3 regions of the Crossiella sp. CA198 genome follow, and region 3 is predicted to be linked to each of the others. Evidence: riboswitches for the same ligand, from Rfam matches in the RefSeq annotation. Region 3 holds a riboswitch; each other region holds the start of a gene.

The links. A riboswitch is a leader RNA that binds a small molecule or an ion and turns the genes downstream of it on or off. The one in region 3 is predicted to bind thiamine pyrophosphate.
Region 1: another riboswitch for thiamine pyrophosphate. It lies ahead of thiC (phosphomethylpyrimidine synthase ThiC); the one in region 3 lies ahead of ACTOWY_RS32370 (thiamine ABC transporter substrate-binding protein).
Region 2: another riboswitch for thiamine pyrophosphate. It lies ahead of thiO (glycine oxidase ThiO); the one in region 3 lies ahead of ACTOWY_RS32370 (thiamine ABC transporter substrate-binding protein).

What each region holds. Positions count from the first base shown of each region.
Region 1 is NZ_JBQJIM010000006.1:306,505-313,722, forward strand. It holds gene pssA (CDP-diacylglycerol--serine O-phosphatidyltransferase) at 1-527, shown strand, start outside; gene ACTOWY_RS12585 (AAA family ATPase) at 538-2,760, shown strand; gene ACTOWY_RS12590 (LytR C-terminal domain-containing protein) at 2,776-3,414, opposite strand; gene ACTOWY_RS12595 (DUF3263 domain-containing protein) at 3,461-3,793, opposite strand; gene ACTOWY_RS12600 (peptide deformylase) at 3,927-4,499, shown strand; gene ACTOWY_RS12605 (hypothetical protein) at 4,536-5,549, shown strand; TPP riboswitch at 5,574-5,705, shown strand; gene thiC (phosphomethylpyrimidine synthase ThiC) at 5,697-7,218, shown strand, end outside.
Region 2 is NZ_JBQJIM010000006.1:314,703-321,920, forward strand. It holds gene ACTOWY_RS12620 (thiazole synthase) at 221-982, opposite strand; gene thiS (sulfur carrier protein ThiS) at 983-1,183, opposite strand; gene thiO (glycine oxidase ThiO) at 1,180-2,280, opposite strand; TPP riboswitch at 2,275-2,386, opposite strand; gene thiE (thiamine phosphate synthase) at 2,432-3,085, shown strand; gene ACTOWY_RS12640 (S1 family peptidase) at 3,195-4,346, opposite strand; gene ACTOWY_RS12645 (S1 family peptidase) at 4,585-5,709, opposite strand; gene ACTOWY_RS12650 (hypothetical protein) at 6,066-6,995, opposite strand; gene ACTOWY_RS12655 (DHA2 family efflux MFS transporter permease subunit) at 7,120-7,218, opposite strand, start outside.
Region 3 is NZ_JBQJIM010000022.1:108,064-115,281, reverse strand. It holds gene ACTOWY_RS32380 (alkaline phosphatase PhoX) at 10-1,170, shown strand; gene ACTOWY_RS32375 (4a-hydroxytetrahydrobiopterin dehydratase) at 1,167-1,463, opposite strand; TPP riboswitch at 1,518-1,630, shown strand; gene ACTOWY_RS32370 (thiamine ABC transporter substrate-binding protein) at 1,675-2,682, shown strand; gene ACTOWY_RS32365 (ABC transporter permease) at 2,658-4,268, shown strand; gene ACTOWY_RS32360 (ABC transporter ATP-binding protein) at 4,268-5,299, shown strand; gene ACTOWY_RS32355 (ABC transporter permease) at 5,300-6,178, opposite strand; gene ACTOWY_RS32350 (ABC transporter ATP-binding protein) at 6,175-7,134, opposite strand; gene ACTOWY_RS32345 (LolA family protein) at 7,158-7,218, opposite strand, start outside.

The DNA.
Region 1 (7,218 bases), on a different contig from region 3:
TGGTCTCGCTGGAGACCTACAAGGGCTGGTGGACCCATCCGGTCGCGCTCTACATCTGGATGGTCTTCATCGCGGGCCTGCTGATCAGCCGGGTGCCCACGCTGTCGCTGAAGACGGTCAAGGTCTCGCCGAAGGCCATCGCGCCGCTGCTGGCGCTGGTCTGCATCGCCGCCGCGATCGTGATCAACTACCCGTTCCTGCTGCTCGCGGTGGCCGCGATCGTGTACCTGGCGCACGTGCCGTACGCGATCTACCGCTACCACTGGCTGGCCGGTCACCCCGAGGCCTGGGACGTCCCGGCCAAGGAGCGGCGGGCGATCCGGCGCAGCACCCGGCGGCTGGGCCTGCGCCCACCGCTGCGCCGCCGGGTGGCGGGCGCCGCGGCCAAGGCGGTCCGGCGCGGCAGGCGCAACGCCGACGGCGATCTGCTGGTGACCCCGGATCCCCCGGACGGGCAGCGTGGCAACTGGCGACAGCTCGGGTTGCGCCGCACCGAACGCCGACGCCGGGACTCGCGGCCCGACTAGGCTCGGCGGCGTGATCACGCTGACCGTTCGGCACTCCCCGTCTGCCCTGGACACCCGCCGTGGCGTGGTGCGCCTGCACCCGGAGGTGCTGGACGCGCTCGGGCTGCGGGCCTGGGACGCGGTCCGGCTCACCGGCACCAGGGTGACCGCGGCGCTGGCCGCGGCCGCCGATGCGGGCGTGCCCACCGGCGTGCTGCTCACCGACGACATCACCATGTCCAACCTGGGCCTGACCGAGGGCTCGGAGGTGGTGGTGGCGCCGGTGCAGGTGGCCGCGGCCCGCGCGGTCACCGTGTCCGGGTCCCGGCTGGCCAGCACCGGGGTGTCGCCGGAGACGGTGCGGCTGGCGCTGATCGGCAAGGTCATCACCACCGGTGACGCGGTGTCCCTGCTGCCCCAGGACCTGGCCCCGCCGCCCGAAGCCGATGTCAGCACCGCCCGGCGGAAGCTGTCCCTGGCGATCGGGCTGACCTGGACCAACGAACTGCTCACCATCACCGCCACCGAACCCGGCGGCGTGGTCGCGGTGCAGCCCTCCACCGTGGTCAGCTGGCGGGACGGCGCCCGCACCGGCGAACCACCCGCCGCCGCCCGGCCCACGCTGCCCGCGCCGGTGGCCATCGCGCCGCCCATGCCCGCCGCGCCGCCGGTGCCGGTGGCCGATCTGGTGGGCGCGCAGGACGCGGCCCGGCGGCTCACCGAATGGCTCGAACTCTCCTTCCGCCGCCCCGAACTGCTCGCCAGGCTCGGCGCGTCCGCCAGGCTCGGCGTGCTGGTCAGCGGGCCGGAAGGGGTCGGCAAGTCCACCCTGGTGCGCTCGGTGGCCGCCGCGGTGGAGGCCGAGGTGATCGAACTGATCGCGCCCAGCGCCGCCGCCCTGGAACCCGCCGCGGCCAGTCAGCGCGCGCACGACGCGATCAGCGCCGCGGTGGCCAAGGCCCGGCGCAGCACCCCGTGCGTGCTGCTCATCGCCGACATCGAGGCGCTGCTGCCGGCCAACGACCCGCCGCCGCTGGCCACCGTGGTCCTCGACGCGCTGCACGCCGCGGTGGACACCCCCGGCCTGGCCATCGTGGCCACCACCGCATCTCCCGAGGGCACCCACCCCAAGCTGCGCGATCCCGACCTGGTCGACCGCGAGCTGACCGTGCCGCCGCCGGATGCCCGCACCCGCACCGAACTGCTGCGCGTGCTGCTCCGCGAGGCCCCCCTCCAAGACGGCGTCGACCTGTCCGTGGTCGCCGAACGCACCCCCGGTTTTGTGGTCGCCGACCTGGTCGCGCTGCGCCGGGACGCCGCGGTCCGGGCCGCGCTGCGGCAGCGGGAGACCGCCGAACCGCGGATCGGCCAGGAGGATCTGCTCGGCGCGGCGCAGGCCGTGCGGCCGATCTCCATGTCCGCCTCCGACGCCCTCGCGACCGGCGGGCTGACCCTGGACGACGTCGGCGACATGACCGAGGTCAAGCAGGCCCTCACCGAATCGGTGCTGTGGCCGTTGCAGTACCCGGACTCCTTCGCCCGGCTCGGCGTGCAGCCCCCGCGCGGCGTGCTGCTCTACGGGCCGCCAGGGTGTGGCAAGACCTTCCTGGTGCGCGCGCTGGCCGGGTCAGGGCGGGTCAACGTCATGTCGGTCAAGGGCGCCGAGCTGATGGACAAGTGGGTCGGCGAATCCGAGCGCGCGGTCCGCGAATTGTTCCGCCGGGCCGCCGACGCCGCGCCCACCCTGCTGTTCCTGGACGAGGTGGACGCGCTCGCCCCGCGCCGCGGCCAGTCCTCGGACTCCGGGGTCGGCGACCGGGTGGTGGCCGCGCTGCTCACCGAACTCGACGGGGTCGAACCGCTCAACGACGTGGTGATCATCGGCGCCACCAACCGGCCCGAACTCGTCGACCCGGCCCTGCTGCGGCCCGGACGGCTGGAGCGCCTGGTCTACGTGCCGCCGCCGGACGCGCAGGCGCGCACCGAGATCCTCAAGTCCGCGGCCCGGCACACCCCGCTGACCGCCGAGGTCGACCTGACCGCACTGGCCCTGGAACTCGACGGCTACTCCGCCGCCGACTGCGCCGCGCTGATCAGGGAGGCCGCGCTGACCGCGATGCGCGAGTCCCTGGACGCCGCCGAGGTCACCCCGGCACACCTGGACAGCGCACGCAAGGCGGTCCGCCCGTCCCTGGACCCGGTCCAGCTGGCCAACCTGGCCGCCTACGCCGACCGGCATCGCCAGGGCGGCTGAGCCACCGGGCGGCGGCTACTTGCTGTTGCCGCCGTCCTTGCCGCTGCCTGCCTTGTACTCCCTGGTCACGATCATGATCAGGCCCGGCTTGGCGTCCTTGAGGCCCTCGAAACGCGCCTCGGCCCGGATGCCGAAGTTCCTGGCCAGCGCCTTGGCCGCGGCTTCCTCGTCGGTGCCTGGCCGGTAGTAGACCGTGGTGGTCGGGATGATCCCGGAGGAGTAGTTGCCGACCTCCTCGACCGGGTAGCCCGCGTTCCGCAGGTCCGTGGCGGCGTGATCGGCCAGGTTCTTGATGTTGGAGTTGTTGTAGACCCGGACCGCGGCCTTCGGCTGGGCGGGCGGCGGCTGCGCGCTGGTCACCGGCGGCGGCTGGGCCGAGGTGCTGGGCGGCGGCTCGCTGCTGGGTGTCGTGGTGGGCGGCGGCTCAGCGGAGGTGCTGGTCGGCGGCACCGGTTCACTGCTGGTGGTCGGCTGTGCGGGGTCGGCCGAGGTGGTGCTGGACGGCCCGGGTTGGGCGCCGTTCTGCGGATCCTCGGAGCCGTTGGCGAACAGGGTCACCACGCCCAGCACAAGTGCCACCGCCGCGACGCCTAGGGCCGCCAGCCCCGCGACCCGCAGTGGGCGGGATGCGCTGGACGGCTCCACCGAGCTCATGCATTGCCTCCGAGAACGCTGACTTCAGCAGTGGCGGAAAGAACTGTCAGATCGGTTCGATGCCCAGCCGCCGAGCGGCTCTGGTGCGCTGCCTGCTGGCGCGCAACCGGCGCAGGCGCTTGATCAGCATCGGGTCGGCCGCCAGCGCCGCCGGTTTGTCGATCAGCGCGTTGAGCACCTGGTAGTAACGGGTGGCGGACATGTCGAAGATCTCGTGGATGGCCTGTTCCTTGGCGCCCGCGTACTTCCACCACTGCCGCTCGAAGGCGAGCACTTCGTGGTCCCGCTCGGTCAGCCCGTCGGCAGGCGGCCGCCCGGCCTTCGCCGCCGGGTCGTTGTCCTGGTCACAGGACCGCGCCCTGACCTCTGCGGCGTCCATCCGGCTCCTCGCACTCACCGATCAGCGAATCCCACGGCTGTCATTTCCGGTTAACTCATTACACCACGTAACCCTGACACAGGCTGGGGCACAGCCCGGCGCGTCCGGCCGACACGCCGATAGGCTTTCCGGCATGGCCGTGCACCCCATCGTCATCGCCGGTAACCCCGTGCTGCACAACCCGACGCGCCCAGTCGAGCAGTTCGACGACGCGCTGCGCACCCTGATCGCCGACCTGTACGAGACCATGGCCGCCTCCAACGGCGTCGGTCTCGCGGCCAACCAGATCGGGGTCGACCAGCGCCTGTTCGTCTACAACTGCCACGACGACGAGGGCAACTGGTTCAAGGGCGTCGTGGTCAACCCGGTGCTGGAGACCAGCGAGATCCCCGAGGGCATGCCCGATGAGGAAGAGGACATCGAGGGCTGCCTGTCGGCCCCCGGCGAGGCCTTCCCCACCGGCCGCGCCGACTGGGCCAAGGTCACCGGATTCGACGGCGACGGCAACCCGATCGAGGTCGAGGGCAAGGGCTTCTTCGCCCGCTGCCTCCAGCACGAAACCGACCATCTGGACGGCTACCTGTACCTGGACCGGCTGACCGGCCGGCACAAGCGCGCCGCGAAGAAGGCCCTCAAGGCCAACGGCTGGGGCGTGGACGGGCTGAGCTGGATGCCGGGCGAGGTCGAGGACCCCTTCGGCCACTGACGAATATTCGCTGGCCCGCCACGGGACTATGACCTGGTGGACTACCCGATCCGGCACACCCACCGGCGACTGGCGCCATTGCCGGATGGCTGGCTGACCATCAACGAGGCCAACGACCACCTGGTCCGGCTGCGCGAGACCGGCGCGGCGGAGGTGGTCGCCGACTTCGTGTCCTGGGAGTACGCGACGGAGCCCGAGGTCTGGATGGGCCGGCGGCGGGGCTTCGGGTTGCACACCTCGGCGGATGGCCGGTTCGCGGCGGTGACCGACGACTACGGGTGGCACGGGTCGCTGGTGGATCTGGCGGCGGGTCACGAGGTGTTCCCGTTGTACCGCGACGATGGCTGGGACGTCTTCACCGTGCCGTACGGGGTCGCCTTCCTGCCGGACAACACGCTGATCGCGCAGACCGACTGGAACCGGGTGGACGCCTTCGCGCTGCCCGGGGGTGAGTTGCTGACCGGGCGTGAGATCACCACCGAGTGGCCGCGGGACGGGCCCGAGCCGGAGAACCACATCAGCGATTTCCACGGGTCGCTGCATCCCAGTCCGTCCGGGCGGTGGCTGTTGACCAACGGCTGGGTGTGGCACCCGTTCCCGCTGCCCGCGCTGATCGATGTGACGGCCTGGCTGGGTGGGCACACGCACGCGCCCGAGCGGTACCGCGGGCTGGACAGCGCCGACGGCATGTGGGACATGCCGGTGACCTGGCTGGACGACAACACCGTTGCGCTGCAACGGCTCACCGTCGCGGGCACCGCGGCCGCCACCGAGCTGTACGACGCGCCCTCCGGTGAGAAGACCGGCGAGCTGCGCGGACTGGACGGGCCGATGTGGGCCTACCAGGGGAAATTGCACGTCAGCGGGGCCGGGGGGCTGGAGACCTGGGATCCGGCGAGTGGGCGGCGGATCGGACTGGTGGAGGGTATCCGGCCCACCGCGCACAACCCGGCGACCGGCGGGTTCGCCGAGCTGGTCGAGGGGACCCTGCGCACATTTCACCCGGCGAGCGGTGTGGTCAGCACGCCGATCGCTCACTATGGTGCCTAGAGGGCCCGTGCGGTCCACCACCACAACAAAACACGCGGGAGCTCGTACCGAAACGGGCTGAGAGGGCAGCTAGGTGTCGGCTTTTCGACCCTGGGGCTGTCGACCGCCTGAACCTGACCGGGTAATGCCGGCGTAGGGAGCTTTGCCATGACGGCACTTGCCGATCGGAATGTCCGTCCGACCGTCACCACCGGCCCGATCGAGGGGTCGAGCAAGGTCTACATCGAGGGACCGGAGGGGCTCCAGGTGCCGTTCCGGCGCGTGGGCCTGACCAACGGCGAACACCTCGACGTGTACGACACCTCCGGCCCGTACACCGACAGCACGGCCGCCATCGACGTGCACAGCGGACTGCCGAAGCTGCGCGCGGACTGGGTGGCCGGGCGGGAGCCGGTCAACGGCGCGGTGTCCCAGCTCGCCTACGCCAAGGCGGGCATCATCACCCCGGAGATGCGCTACATCGCCGTGCGCGAGGGCGTTGATGTGGAACTGGTGCGCAGCGAGGTCGCCATCGGCCGGGCGGTCATCCCGCTCAACCGGTGCCACCCCGAGGCGGAGCCGATGATCATCGGGAAGAAGTTCCTGGTGAAGATCAACGCCAATATCGGCAACTCGGCCGTGTCCTCCTCCATCGAGGACGAGGTGGAGAAGATGGTGTGGGCGACCCGCTGGGGCGCCGACACGGTGATGGACCTCTCCACCGGCAAGCGGATCCACGAGACCCGTGAGTGGATCATCCGCAACTCGCCGGTGCCGATCGGCACGGTGCCGATCTACCAGGCACTGGAGAAGGTCGACGGGGATCCGGCCAAGCTGTCCTGGGAGGTCTACCGGGACACCGTGATCGAGCAGTGCGAGCAGGGCGTGGACTACATGACCGTGCACGCGGGCGTGTTGCTGCGCTACGTGCCGCTGACCGCCAAGCGGGTCACCGGCATCGTCTCCCGCGGCGGGTCGATCATGGCCGCCTGGTGCCTGGCGCACCACAAGGAGAGCTTCCTCTACACCCACTACGAGGAGCTGTGCGAGATCCTGCGCGGCTACGACGTCACCTTCTCCCTTGGTGACGGCCTGCGGCCCGGTTCGATCGCCGACGCCAACGACGAGGCCCAGTTCGCCGAGCTGAAGACGCTGGGCGAGCTGACCCACATCGCCCGCGCGCTCGATGTGCAGGTGATGATCGAGGGCCCTGGTCACGTGCCGATGCACAAGATCAAGGAGAACGTGCGGCTGGAGGAGGAGCTGTGCGGTGAGGCGCCGTTCTACACCCTCGGCCCGCTGGCCACCGACATCGCGCCCGGCTACGACCACATCACCTCGGCCATCGGCGCGGCGCAGATCGCCTGGCACGGCACCGCGATGCTCTGCTACGTCACGCCCAAGGAGCACCTCGGCCTGCCCAACCGGGACGATGTGAAGGTCGGCGTGATCACCTACAAGATCGCCGCGCACTCGGCCGACCTGGCCAAGGGGCATCCGCGGGCGCAGGAACGCGATGACGCGCTGTCCCAGGCGCGCTTCGAGTTCCGCTGGGTGGACCAGTTCAACCTGTCGCTTGACCCGGACACCGCCCGCTCCTTCCACGACGAGACGCTGCCGGCCGAACCGGCCAAGACCGCGCACTTCTGCTCGATGTGCGGGCCGAAGTTCTGCTCCATGAAGATCACCC
Region 2 (7,218 bases), on a different contig from region 3:
AGCCCACTTGTTGCGAAAAGGCGTGGCGCGCCAGCGACACGGCGAGCAGTTCGCCAGCGGCGGGGTTGATTTTTCGCGTCGCCTTGCCGTGCGTCCGACCCATCCGAAGCTTGCTTCGCGTGGGGCGGATGCACGGCGAGGCGACTTGGGGAGCGAAAAATCCCGCGCGCGGAGCGCGCCAATGTGACAGCCGACCGTCGTCTTCCCCGTTGGTGCGGACTCAGGACTCCTGGACCGGACTGGAGGCGTGTGCCCAGAATCGCTGTGGGATACGGCCGGCCCGCCGGGCCAGCCGACCGCCCTCGACCGCGGCGCGCATGGCCGCGGCCATCAACTCCGGGCGCTGGGCGCGGTTGACCGCGGTGGCCAGCAGGACCGCGGAGCAGCCCAGTTCCATGGCCAGTGCGGCGTCGGAGGCGGTGCCGATCCCGGCGTCCAGGATCACCGGCACGCTCGCCCTGGAGACGATCAGTTCGATGTTGTGCGGGTTGCGGATGCCCAGGCCGGTGCCGATCGGGGAGCCCAGCGGCATCACGGCCGCGCAGCCGATGTCCTCGAGTTTGCGGGCCAGCACCGGGTCGTCGTTGGTGTAGGGCAACACGATGAAGCCGTCGGCCACGAGTTGCTCGCAGGCATCCAGCAGTTCGATCGGGTCGGGCAGCAGGGTCTGGTCGTCGGCGACCACCTCGACCTTGACCCAGCGGGTCTCCAGGGCTTCCCTGGCCAACCGCGCGGTGAGCACCGCCTCGGCCGCGCTCTTGCAGCCCGCGGTGTTGGGCAGCGGCCGGATGCCCAGGCGCCGCAACAACTCCAGCACGCCGGTGCCGCCCTCGCTGTCCAGCCTGCGCATGGCCACCGTGGTCAGCTCCGTGCCGGAGGTCACCAGGGCCTGCTCCAGGATGGACAGGTTCTGCGCGCCGCCGGTGCCCATCACCAGTCTTGAGCCGAACTCGTGTTCGGCGATCACCAGCTGGCCGTCCACTCAACCTCCCTGTACCGCAGTGAGCACTTCCACGACCGAACCCTCGCGCAACCTGGTCTCCGCCCAGCTCGCGCGGGGCACCACGGCGCCGTCGAGGGCGACCGCGATGCCCGTGCTGGGTGCGGCCAGCAGGGTCAGCACCTCGGCCACCGTGGCACTCTCGGCCAGCTGATGGTCGTTGCCGTTGACCCGTACCTTCATCTGCTCCTCCCGGGGTCGGCTGCTTTCGCTTCGGGGGTGATCTCCTTGCCCGCCAACAGGTCCAGCACGACCTCGGCGGTGACCGGGGCGAGCAGCACGCCGTTGCGGTGGTGTCCGGCCGCCACCAGCAGGCCGGGTTCCAGCCAGCCCAGCAACGGCAGGTTGTCCATGCTGCCCGGACGCAGGCCCGCGGCGGTCTCGACCAGGGCGTACTCGGCGATCGATGGCATGAGTTCCTCGGCGTGCAGCAACAGATCGCGCACGCCACCGGCCACCACATCGGTGTCGAACCCGGCCTCGTACTGGGTCGCGCCGAGCACCAGACCGTTGTCCGGCCGGGGAACCAGGTAGATCGGCTTGCCGCGCACCGAGCCGCGTACGGTGCGAGTGGGCGGCGGCAGCGCGCCACGGCGGTGCCGCAGCCGCAGGATCTCGCCCTTGACCGGGCGGATCAGGCCCGCCAGGCCCGGGTAGAGCCGGGCGCTCCAGGCTCCGGCGGCGAGCACCGTCACCTCACTGTCCAAAATGGACCCGTTGTCCAGCAGCACCTTGCCGGGCAAGGTCTCCGCCGCTGCCACCGCGATGAACTCGACCCCGTTGGCCGCGCAGGCGGCCCGGAGCGCGGCCAGGAACAGCCGGTTGTCCACGGACAGGTCGCCGGGCACGTTGAGGCCACCGCGGACGGCCGGGCCGAGTGCGGGCTCCAGCCTGCGCAGTTCCCGGCCGGTGAGCTGGTGCACCTCCCGGCCCAGCGAGGTCAGGTATCCGGCCAGCCGGGACAGCTCGTCCCGGTCGGCCGCGTCCACCCCAACGGCCAGGGTGCCCGCGGTGTGCAAGCCGGGATCGCGGCCCGCCTCGGCTTGTAGCCGGGCGGCGAATTCCGGCCAGCGGCGCAGTGAGGCCGCGCCCAGGGCGAGCACGTCCTCCTCCCCCGGCCAGGCCTCGGTGACCGGGGCGAGCATGCCGCCCGCCACCCAGGACGAGCCGGAACCCGGAGCCGGATCGACCACCCGGACCCGGAATCCGGCCGCGGCGGCTCGCCAGGCAATGGACAGACCGATAACGCCGCCACCCACGACGACGACTGCCTTCGACACGAATCTCACGCTCCCTGCGCCGGCATGACCCGGATCAGGTTCGACGGTCGGAGTCAGCAGACTCCCTCTCAGCCCAGTGCTCTCCCGGGCTCCCGTGCGGACCGAATTCCACCGTAGCAGCCGGGACTGGGGGCGCATAGGCTCGCTTACCGTGCCCGGACTCGACGGAGATCAGATTCGCCAGCGGCTGCGCGCGGCGCGGCTGTACCTGTGCACCGACGGCCGTCGCGAACGCGGCGACCTGCCGGCCTTCCTGGACGCCGCGCTGGCCGGCGGCGTGGACATCGTGCAGTTGCGGGAGAAGGGCCTGGAGGCCGCCGAGGAGCTGCGGCTGCTGGAGGTCTTCGCGGCGGCCTGCGCCAAGCACGACGTGCTGCTCGCGGTGAACGACCGCGCCGATGTCGCGCTGGCCGCCGGCGCAGATGTGCTGCACCTGGGTCAGGACGACCTGCCGGTGCCACTGGCCAGGCGGATCGTCGGCGAGCAGGTGGTGATCGGCCGCTCCACCCACGACAACGCGCAGTCCGACGCCGCGGCGATCGAGCCGGGCGTGGACTACTTCTGCACCGGCCCGTGCTGGCCGACCCCGACCAAACCCGGTCGCCCCGCGCCCGGCCTGGACCTGGTGCGGCACACCGCGGCCGCCCGGCACGACCGGCCCTGGTTCGCCATCGGCGGCATCGACGAGACCCGGCTGCCCGAGGTACTGGCCGCCGGGGCGGACCGGATCGTGGTGGTCCGGGTGCTCACCGAGGCCGCGGACCCGGCGGCCGCCGCGGCCCGGTTGAAGGCCCGGCTCGGCTGACCTGACGACCGCGGCGTTCCCGCCGGGAAAGGCGGGAACGCCGCTGTCGTCTTACCAACCCGGTGCGGTGCGGTCGGGGGGCTGACAACACACCGCGCGCCGGGAAGCCTCAGCCGGTGGCCAGGGTCAGCCGGTAGACCTTGAGCGCCTCGTTGACCGGCTGGTGCCAGGACACTGATTCCTCGCCGCGCTTGGCCAGGCAGCTGTCGTTGCGGCCGTCGCCGTTGGCGTCGTAGAGCTTGGCGCCGCTGGTGATGCCCTGGGCCTGGTCGCCGGAGACGGTGGAACCGCCGGAGTCGCCCGGTTCCACGCAGGCGTTGTGCTGCACCAGGCCGCGCACCGTGATCGCGGAGCCGTCGATCTGACCGTACTTCACCGTGACATTGCGCGCGGTGACCACGCCGCAGGTCCACCTGGTGGTGGAGCCGGATTTGCACAGGCTCGCGCCCACCGCGGCCTCGGTGGATCCCTTGATCGTCACCGCGCCGCCGTCGTGCGTGCTGACCTGGGGCAGCAGCGTCCAGCCCGCCGCCGGGTCCACGGTCACCTCGGCGAAGTCGTTCTGGTCCTTCCAGTTGACCCGGCTGAAGTCGCCGATCTTGACGTTGCCCAGCGCGTTGACCAGGCTGCCGCCGTCCGCGCAGTGCCCGGCGGTGAGCAGCCGGGGCTGGCCGTCGGCGCTGGTCGCGGTGAACCCGGCCGAGCAGCGGCCACCGGCCGCACCGCTCATGTAGATCGCGCCGCCGCCGGCGAGATCGCCGGTCGGGGTGGCCGCGGCGGAACTCTCCACCACCCGCACCCCCTGCGTGCCCGAGGCGAAGCGCTCGGCGGCGGCCCGGCCGCCGGGAGTCGTGGTGATCACGAGCCGGTTGCCGGGCTCGTCCACGTAGAAGCTGGTGACCTCGCGCGGGGCCTGCCGGGTGTCCAGGGCGGCCTTGGCCGCGTCCAGGTCGGCCAGCGAGTGGGTGTGCAGGCGAGCGGCGGCGCCGGTGGCGCGCACGGCGGCCAGTGCGGAGGGTTCGGTCACGCCGATGACCGCGGCGCCGGTGCCCGGATCGAACCAGGAGCCGGCGAAACGGGCGCCGAGGCGGTCCCGGAGTCCGGCGGCGATCCGCTCGGCCAGCCGCTCCCGGTGCAGGCGCTCGCTCGCCTGCGCGGGGCTGAGGCCGAGATCGCGGCCCATCGCCGCGGTCAGGCCGCCGGGCAGGGCCGAGGCGGACTGCGCACCGATCGTGAGCAGGCCACCGGCTAGCAGTGCCACCGCAGCAAGACCAGTGACGGAACGTCGCTTCATCCGAACGCCCTTCCCTCTATCGGGCCACCTCACTAGGCCAGACGGGGGAAAGCTAGCGACGGATTGTGAGTTTGCCCAGGGTCAAACGAACGTGATTCGAAGAATTCGAAGTGAAAGGCGCCCGCGGGGCAGGGATCCCGCGGGCGCCTTCCGGCGGGTGCGAGTGGGCCGGCTTGCAGGGCGCCGGCCCACCTCACCCTTACGGTCAGCTCGTGACGAGCCGGAGCCCGTACGCGCTGAGGATCTCGTTCACCGGCTGGAAGAAGGTGGTGCCGCCGGAGGAGCAGTTGCCGGACCCACCCGAGGTCACACCCTGGGCGTTGGTGCCGGTCAGCCAGGAGCCACCGGAGTCACCCGGCTCAGCGCAGGCGTTGGTGCGGGTCATGCCGGTCACCGCGCCCTGTGGGTAGCGCACCGTCTGGTTCTTGGCCTGGACGGTGCCGCAGCGCCAGCCGGTGGTGGAGCCGGAGCGGCAGATCGACGCGCCGACCGCGGACTCGGCCGAGCCGGTCACCCGGACGGTGGTAGAGCCGCTGTAGCGGTTCACCACGCCCCGCGGGGTCCAGTTCGCGTTGGTGGCCACCCAGCCGAAGTCGCCGTTGCCAGGGAAGGTCGAGCCGCGGAAGGTGCCCTGGGCGACCCGGTTGAAGCCCTGGGTCGCGGTGCCCGTCCGGCCGCAGTGCCCGGCGGTGACGAAGCCGCCCTGCACCGAGAAGCCGATCGAGCAGCGGCCGCCGCCCATGTAGTACGCGTCGCCACCGCGCACGTCATAGAGCGGGACCGGGGCCTCCTCGGTCTCCACGACCTTGATCGCGGAGGCGTCCGGCAGGGTGGCCAGGTGCGCACGGGCGGCCGCTGCCGCACCGGGCTGCACGTTGACCACCACGTTGTTGCTCTTGACGTCGACGTACCAGCCGGTCACCCCGGCCGGGGCCTTGGCCTCGGCCGCGTCCAGCGCGGACTTCACGCCGTCCAGGGCGGCCACGCCGCGGGAGACGACCTTGGCGGTGGCGCCAGCGGCCTCGACCGCGGCGGCCTTGGCCGCATCGGTCACGCTGACCACCAGCTTGGCGCTGCCCGCGTCGAAGTGCGCGCCGGCGAAGGCGGCGCCGACGGCCTCGCGCACCGAGTTCTCGATCTGCGCTGCCTTGTTCTCACTGCTCACCCGGTCGGCCGCCTGCTCGGCGGTCAGACCAAGGTCACGCTGCATGGCCTGCAGCATCTCGGGGGAGGCGAAACCCTCCGCCGCGGCGGGCAGGGTGCCCACGACGACCGCTCCGGTGGCCAGCAACGCCACGCCGGCGGCGCGTGCTGCGACTGCGATCTTCATTCGTAGCCCTCTCGTGTTGGTGAGACACCGGGCCGTCGCAGGCAGGGGGTACAGGGGCGACGGCCCGTGGGGGGTCGAACTCAACGAACGTGGGGCCACCGGCGGGACGCCATCGGTTGCATGACCGGGAACGAGTGGTCCATCGGACCGTCCTCTCCGCCAGTGACCATTAGTGACTGTGCGTCATCGCGAATCACTTTTGGGGGACGTTAAAGACACAGACCTACCCGAGGCATCCGCCGAAAGGAGGAACACGTGTCGGCTCTGGGCCATACGTGGGCGTGTCGTGTCACATCACGACCTCGGTAGTGGGCGACATGCAGTAACGAGACTGGGCCGTTCTGACCAACGGATGATCAGGGCGTGGTCTGCGTGGGCTGCGTGCCCGTGGTCGAGCGCGCCGCGCTGCTCGGCGGCGGAGGCGAGGTCGTCGTGGGGGGAGAGCCGGACGTCGTGCTCGGCGGCGGGGCGGAGGTGCTGGTCGGCGGAACCTGGCTGGAGCTGGTCGGAGCCTCGGGCGTCGTGGTGCTCTCGGTAGTGGAGACGGAACTGGACGGTGTTGGGTTGCCCGGGGTCGGGGTCGATTTCCGGTCACCCGGTCCGAACAGCTCGCCGACGGTGGTCCGGCCGCCGTTGTCCTTGCCGGACAGCGGCGCGCCGGTGGCCAGCTCGATGGCCAGCACCGCGCCCATGCCCAGGGCGAAGACCAGCGCGGTCACCGCGGCCACCAGCTGCCAGCGCCGGTACCAGGGCCGCCGCTGCGGCTCGGGCGCGGCTTCGCGCTCGTCTGCGGCGGAGTCGGGCTTGCGCAGGACCACGGTCTCGGCGTCCGCGGCGGGGTCGGGCTTGGCCAGGCGCACGGTCTCGGCGTGCGGGCCGGACTTGGCCAGCAGGACGGTCTCCGCGTCCGGGCCAGGCTTGGCCGGGAGTGCGGTCGGCGCGCCGGAGCCGGGCTTGGCCGGGGCGTCCGGGCCGGACTTCCCGGCCTCCGCCGGGCCCTCCCGGTCGGTCCGCTCGGCGGCCTGCGCGGCCAGTGCCGCGGTGGCCAGCGCGGTGGGTGCGGCGGCGGTGCGCAGGGCCTTGGCCGCGGCCCGGCTGCGTTCCAGGGAGTGCTGGTACAGCGCACTGCCCACGGTGCTCACCACACTGGCCACCGCGGCCCCGATGATGGTTCCCGCCACCCCGAGTTGTGCGCCCGCCGCCGCCGCGGTCACCGCCGCGAGCGCGCCTGCGATCACCTGGGTGAAGGTGACATCCGGACGGTTCCGCTTCTCCTCGCCGCTCATCTTTCCCTTGCGCCTAGCTCTTCCCGGTTACTTCCTGCCAACGTTGACGACGGACCGGACACTCCTTGGGTTGCCACATGGTGAGGACCGACACACTGTCCTCAATGGACAGTCCACAGTAGAATCACGCGTTTTGTGACGCGGTGTTGGCATGCGTTGGCGGAGCGTCCACCCCGCAACTGAGGCAGTCCGCGGGCTTCTCCTCGGCGAGTACCCGGTTGTC
Region 3 (7,218 bases):
GAGTTCACCGTGCAACGACGCAACTTCTTGCGGGTCGCCGTGGTCGGCGCCGCGGCCGCCGCCTTTGGCGGGGCGGCCTGGCGGGACGCCTTCGCCGATGGCGCGCAGCCGGGGGCCAGTCCGTACGGTCCACTGCTGGCCGCGGACGGCAACGGCATCCAGTTACCGCAGGGCTTCACCAGCCGGGTCATCGCGCGGACCGGGCAGCAGGTGGCCGGGACCGGCTACACCTGGCACCCGGCGCCGGACGGCGGGGCCTGTTTCGTCGACGGCAGCGGCTGGATCTACGTCTCCAACAGCGAGGTGTCCAGCACCGGCGGGGTCGGCGCGGTCAAGTTCAACGCCAGTGGCCAGATCACCGGGGCCTACCGCACGCTGGCCAACACCAACGTCAACTGTGCCGGGGGCGCCACCCCCTGGAACACCTGGCTGTCCTGTGAGGAGGTCGACCGCGGCTACGTCTACGAGACCGACCCGTGGGGCGTCAAGGCCGCCATCCGCCGCCCCGCGATGGGCCGGTTCAAGCATGAGGCCTGCGCCGCCGACCCCGACCACGGCTACGTCTACCTCACCGAGGACGTGCCGGACGGCTGCTTCTATCGCTTCAAGCCCACCACCTGGGGCGACCTCTCCAGTGGCACCCTTGAGGTGCTCAAGGGCACCAGTTCGCAGACCAGTGGCCCGGTGACCTGGGGTGTTGTCGGCGACGTCGACGGCAGCCCGACCGCGACCCGCAACCAGGTCGTCGGCGCGAAACGCTTCAACGGCGGTGAGGGCTGCTACTACGCGGGCGGCACCTGCTGGTTCACCACCAAGGGCGACAACCGGGTCTGGGCGTACCACGCCGGCACCAGCTCGATCAGCCTGACCTACGACGACAACCTGGTCACCGGCGGCGCCGCGCCGCTGACCGGGGTGGACAACGTCACCGGGACCAGCAGCGGCGACCTGTTCGTGGCCGAGGACGGCGGCAACATGGAGATCTGCCTCATCACTCCGGCAGGCATCGTCGCGCCGTTCCTGCGGATCACCGGGCAGAGCGGGTCGGAGATCACCGGACCCGCGTTCAGCCCGGCGGGCAACCGGCTCTACTTCTCCTCCCAGCGCGGCACCAGCGGGTCCAGCAGCGGTGGCATCACCTACGAGGTCACCGGGCCGTTCCGGAGCTAGCCCGCGATCGCCTCGATCACACCGTCGATCTCCTGCGCCAGGGCCGCGTCCAGCGTCGTGATGCCGCCCTTGGAGTGGGTGGAGCAGCGGAAGGTCAGGGTGCGCCAGCGGATGTCGATGTCCGGGTGGTGGTTGTCGTTCTCCGCGATCTCCGCCACCCGGTTCACCACCTGGATGGCCTGCGGGAAGCTGTCCAGTTCGACCGTGCGCACCAGTGCGGTGCCCTCGGCCAGCCACTGCGGCAGCCGGAGCAGGTGGTCGTGGATCTGGTCATCGCTCAGCAGTTCGGCCATGCCTTCATGGTCCTCGTGCGGGTGCCCGCGCGCGACCCGGCGTAAGGTCTAGCCCCTAGATGCCACGGGAGTCCGGTGTAGCCGGGCTGAGAGGAGAGCGGTCAGCTCTCGACCGTCCGCACCTGATCCGGATCATGCCGGTGTAGGGATTGCGTCAGGAGGAACTTTGCGTCGCACCACGACCGCGTTCGCGCTGGTCACCACCCTTGCCATGCTCACCGGCTGCTCGCTGATCGGCGGTTCCGGGACCACCCCGGCCCCACCCGGCGAGACCAAGGTGGTGCTGCTCACGCACGAGTCCTTCGCGGTCAGCGAGGGCCTGTTCGCCGAGTTCAAGAAGCAGAGCGGCATCACCGTGGAGCAGCGGGCGCTGGGCGACGCGGGCGCGCTGACCAACCAGCTGGTGCTCACCAAGGCCAACCCACTCGGCGACGTGGTCTTCGGCGTGGACTCCACCTTCGCCTCCAGGGCCATCGACAACGGCCTGCTGGAGTCCTACCAGAGCCCGGAGGCGGCCAAGGGCCCGCAGCGCTACGCCGCCGACAGCTCCGGCGCGCTGTCCGCGGTCGACCTGGGCGATGTGTGCATGAACGTCGACCTGGCCTACTTCGCGCGGAAGGGGCTGGCCGAGCCGAAGTCCCTGGACGAGCTGGCCGACCCGAAGTACAAGGACCTGCTGGTGGTCTCCGACCCGGCGACCTCCTCACCCGGCCTGGCCTTCCTGCTCAACACGGTGGCCAAGTTCGGCGAGGACGGCTGGCCGGGCTACTGGAACCGGTTGAAGGCCAACGGGGTCAAGGTGGTCAACGGCTGGGAGACCGCCTACAAGCAGGAGTTCTCGGTGGGCGGCAAGGGAAACCGGCCGATCGTGCTCTCCTACGCCTCCTCACCCGCGGCCGAGGTCGGGCCGGACGGCAAGCCGAAGACCAAGGCGCTGCTGGACACCTGTTACCGGCAGGTCGAGTACACCGGCGTGCTCAAGGGCGCCAAGCAGCCCGAGGCCGCGCGCAAGCTGGTCGACTTCTTGCTGGGCGAGAAGTTCCAGGCCCAGGTCGCCGAGCAGATGTATGTCTACCCGGCGCGCGAGGGTGTGGCGCTGCCCGCGGTGTGGCAGCAGGTCGCGCCGCAGCCGCAGTCGGCCGCCACGCTGCCCGCGGCCAAGATCGCCGAGGGCCGGGAGCGCTGGGTGGAGCAGTGGCGCAAGCTCGTTCAGGGCTAGCTACGGGGCGGGCGGCCCGCATCGGACTCAGTGTCGCGGCGGCGGTGCCGCTGGGCTTCCTGGCCGTCTTCTTCGCCTGGCCGGTGGCCGCGATCATCGGGCTGGGGCTGGGTCGCACCGGGGTCGGCAAGACCCTGGCCGACCCGGCGACCTGGGACCTGGTCGCCTTCACCCTTGGCCAGGCCGCCGCGGCCACCGCGGTCGCGCTGCTGGCCGGGATGCCGGTGGCCTACCTGCTCGCCCGCTGCCAGGTGCGCGGGCGCGGCTTCGTCCGGCTGGCCATCACCATTCCGTTCGTGCTGCCCACCGTGGTGGTGGGCCTGGCCTTCCGCGCGGTGCTCGGCGACGCGGGCGCGCTGGGCATCGTGCTGGCCAACGCCTTCTTCAACGTGGCCGTGGTCGCGCGCACCGTCGGCGGCCTGTGGTCGCACCTGGACCGCAGGGCCGAGGACGCCGCCCGCGCGCTGGGCGCCTCCCGCTGGCGCACCTTCCTCAGCGTCACCCTGCCCGCGCTCGGCCCGGCCATCGGCTCGGCCGCCGCGGTGGTGTTCCTGTTCTGCTCCACCGCTTTTGGCGTGGTGCTGATCCTGGGCGGCTCCCGGCTGCGCACCCTGGAAACCGAGATCTACCTGCGCACGGTCAACCTGCTCGACCTCTCCGGCGCGGCCGCGCTGTCCCTGCTGCAACTCGCCGCGGTGATCGCCGCCCTGGTCATCGGCGCGGTCGCGCGCCGCCGCCGGGAGGCACAGCTGAAACTGCGCGCCGCCGAGGAAAGCCTGCGCAAGCCGCACGGCGGCGAGTGGTTCGTGGTCGCGGGCGCTGCCCTGGTGGTGCTGGCCCTGCTGGTGCCGATCCTCGGCCTGCTGCTCCGCTCACTGTCCACTGCGGACGGTTGGAGCTTCGACGGCTACCGGGCGCTGGCCACCGGCGGCACCCAGGGCACGCTGGCCGTGTCCGGATTCGAGGCCGCGCTCAACTCGCTGCGCGCGGCCGGGGACGCCACCCTGCTCGCGCTGGTCATCGGCCTGCTGGCGGCGATCGTGCTCTCCCGCGTGCGCCGCCGTGGCGCGGGGGAGGCCCTCGACCTGGTGCTGATGCTGCCGCTGGGTGTGTCCGCGGTGACCGTCGGCTTCGGCTACCTGGTCACCATGGACGCCCTGCCCGGCGACTTCCGCACCTCGCCGCTGCTGGTCCCGCTGGCCCAGGCGCTGGTGGTCACCCCGCTGGTGGTGCGGCTGGTGCTGCCGGTGCTGCGGGCCATCGACGACCGGCTGCGCCAGGCCGCCGCCACGCTGGGCGCCGGGCCGCTGCGGGTCTGGCGGGAGGTGGACCTGCCGCTGGCGCTGCGGTCCATGCTGGCCGCCGCCGGGTTCGGTTTTGTGGTGGCACTGGGCGAGTTCGGCGCGACCAGCTTCCTGGCCCGGCCGGAGGCGCCCACCCTGCCGGTGGCCATCGCCCGGCTGATCGCCCGGCCCGGCGAACTCAACGAGGCGATGGCCTACGCGGCCTGCACCCTGCTGATGGTGGTGACCGGCCTGGCGGTGCTGGTGATCGAGAAGCTCAGAGTCGGCACCGGGGAGTTCTGATGGGTCTCACTGTCGACGGCATGACCGTCACCTACGGCGCGACCACCGCGGTGGACCGGGTTGATCTGTCCATTGCAGAGGGTGAGGTGCTCGCCCTGCTCGGTCCGTCCGGCTGTGGCAAATCCACCCTGCTGCGCGCCATCGCCGGACTCGAACAACCCACCGCGGGCACGGTCTGCTGGGACGGCGACGACCTGGCGCCGATCCCGGTGCACCGGCGCGGATTCGGCCTGGTCTTCCAGGACGGCCAGCTCTTCCCGCATCGCGATGTCGCGGGCAACATCGCCTTCGGCCTGCGCATGCACGGGGTGCCCAGGGCCGAGCAGCGGGTCCGGATCGAGGAACTGCTGGAACTGGTCGGGCTGCGCGGCTACGGCGGGCGGCGGGTCACCGAACTCTCCGGCGGTGAGGCGCAGCGGGTGGCACTGGCCCGCGCGCTGGCGCCCCGGCCCCGGTTGCTGCTGCTGGACGAACCGCTCTCCGCGCTGGACCGGGCCCTGCGCGAGCAGCTGGCGATGGACCTGGCCACGTTGCTGCGCAAGGCGGGCGCGACCGCGCTGGTGGTCACGCACGACCACGACGAGGCGTTCACCCTGGCAGACCGGGTCGCGGTGATGTCGGCCGGGCGGATCCGCCAGTTCGGCACCCCCGAATCGGTCTGGCGCGCGCCCGCCGATGTCGAGGTGGCCCGGTTCCTGGGCTGCGGCACGCTGATCCCGGCGCTGGTGCGCGACGGCGTGGCCGACTCCGCGGTCGGATCCGTTGCCGCACAGGACTTCCCGGACGGCCCGGCCCGGCTCGGCCTGCGCGCGGCCGCGCTGCGGACCGACGCCGACGGGCCATTGAGCGGGCTGGTCGTGCGCCGGGTGCACCGCACCGACCACATCCGCCTGGTGGTACGCCTCGACCTCGCCGATCTGCCGGAGATCAGCGAGGTCGAGGCGGTCGGGCCGGTGCTCGGTGCACCGCCCGCCGGGGATCCGGTGCGGCTGCGCCTGGATCCCGAGGCGGTCGCGGTGCTGCCCGCCTGATCATCCGTCCTTTGTGGACATGCGAAGGAAGGTCAGCGACAACCCGATCACCAGGTAACAGGCGGCCTTGGCCGTGCTGTCCAGCAGACCGTCCCAGGGCATCGGATCGCGCAGCACATCGGCCACCGCGGTCCAGCCGTTGGGCAGCAGGTACGGCTGCAGCCACTCCATGCCAGGGATCGCGCCCAGCACCTGCACCACGATCAGCCCGCCCAGGGTGGCGGCCAGCACCACCAGCGGGTGTTCGGTGAGCGCGGAGACCGCCAGCGCGATCGCGGCCAGCGCCATCATCTGGAAGGCGGCCCAGCCGGTGGCGAGGCCGATCTTGCCGATGGCCTCCCCGATCGGCAGCGTGGTGCCGGAGATCGAGACCACCTCGGTGCCGCCCACGATGATGACCCCGGTGAGCATGCCCAGCAGCGAGATCAGCGACACCGCGATCACGATCACGGTGGCCACGCCCGCGGCCTTCACCGCGACCAGCCGCACCCGGCTCACCGGGGCGATCAGCAGCCCGCGCAACGTGCCGTGGGATGCCTCGCCCGCCAGCGCGTCCGCGGCCGACATGGTGGCCACCAGCGGCAGCAGCATGGTCATCGAGATGGTCAGCGCGGCCAGTGGCAGCACCATCCCGTTGCCCACCGCCGCCATGATCATCCCCGGCCCGCGGCCCGGCATGCTGCCGCCGATCACGGTGACCCCGATGCCGAGTGCGATCGGCACCAGCGACATCAGCACCAGCGCGACGATGGTGCGCGGCCTGCGCAGGATCCAGCGCAGTTCGGAGGCGTAGAGCCGCCAGGCGGAAGCCTGCTTGGGGCCGGTGTGCACCGCGACCGGGGTGGCCGCGGGAGTCGGTTCGGCGAGTGTGGCGGTCATGCCCCGTCCTCCTCGGTGAGCCGGGCGAACAGCTCCTCAAGACCGGTGCGTTCCCGATGCGCCTCGTGCACCGAGACCCCCGCCCGAACCAGGGTCTCGATCACCTTCGGCGCCTCGGCGCCGGTCAGCTCCACCCGCACACCGCCGTCAGCGGCCCGCGCGGGAATCCTGGCCGAGCGCAACGCTTCCACCGCGTCGGCGATGTCCGGCGTGGACACCGTCAGCGTGGGCGCGCCCGCCTCCAGCAGATCCGCCAGTGGCCCCTGCCCGACCACGGTGCCCTGGTGCAGCACGGCCACGTGCGTGCAGGTCGCCTCGACCTCGGCGAGCAGGTGCGAGGACACCACCACGGTGGTGCCGACCGCGTGCAGCTGCGCCATCACCTTCCGGATCTCCCTGGTACCGGCCGGATCCATGCCGTTGGTGGGCTCGTCCAGCACCACCAGCCTGCGCGGCACCAACAGCGCGGCGGCCAGGCCGAGGCGCTGCTTCATGCCAAGGGAGTAACCGCGGAACTTGCGGTCGGCGGCGTGCGCGAGCCCCACCCGCTCCAGCGCGTCGGCCACCGCGCCCTTGATCGCCCTGGTCTCCAGCAGCGGTTCGGCCGCGCCGAGCCTGCGCAGGTTGTCCCGGCCGGTCAGGAACGGGTGGAAGCCCGGTCCCTCGACCAGCGCGCCGACCTGGGCCAGCGCCGCGGTCGAGCCATCCGGCATCCGGTGCCCCAGCAGCTCCACCTCACCGGCGGTGGGCCGGACCAGGCCGAGCAGCATCCGGATGGTGGTGGTCTTGCCGGAGCCGTTGGGGCCGAGCATGCCCAGCACCGCGCCCTGCGGCACGTCCAAGTCGACCCGGTCCACCGCGACGGTTTTGCCGTAGACCTTGCGCAGTCCCCTGGTGCGGGCGGCCAGGGTGCCGGAGGGGGCGGGGGCGGCCGGAGCCACCCCCGCCTGTCCGATCTCCGTGCCCGCCAGTCCGGCAGTCACTTCACCTGACCGATCGCCTCGGTGAGCACCTGCTGCGGCACCGCGCCGACCGCGAAG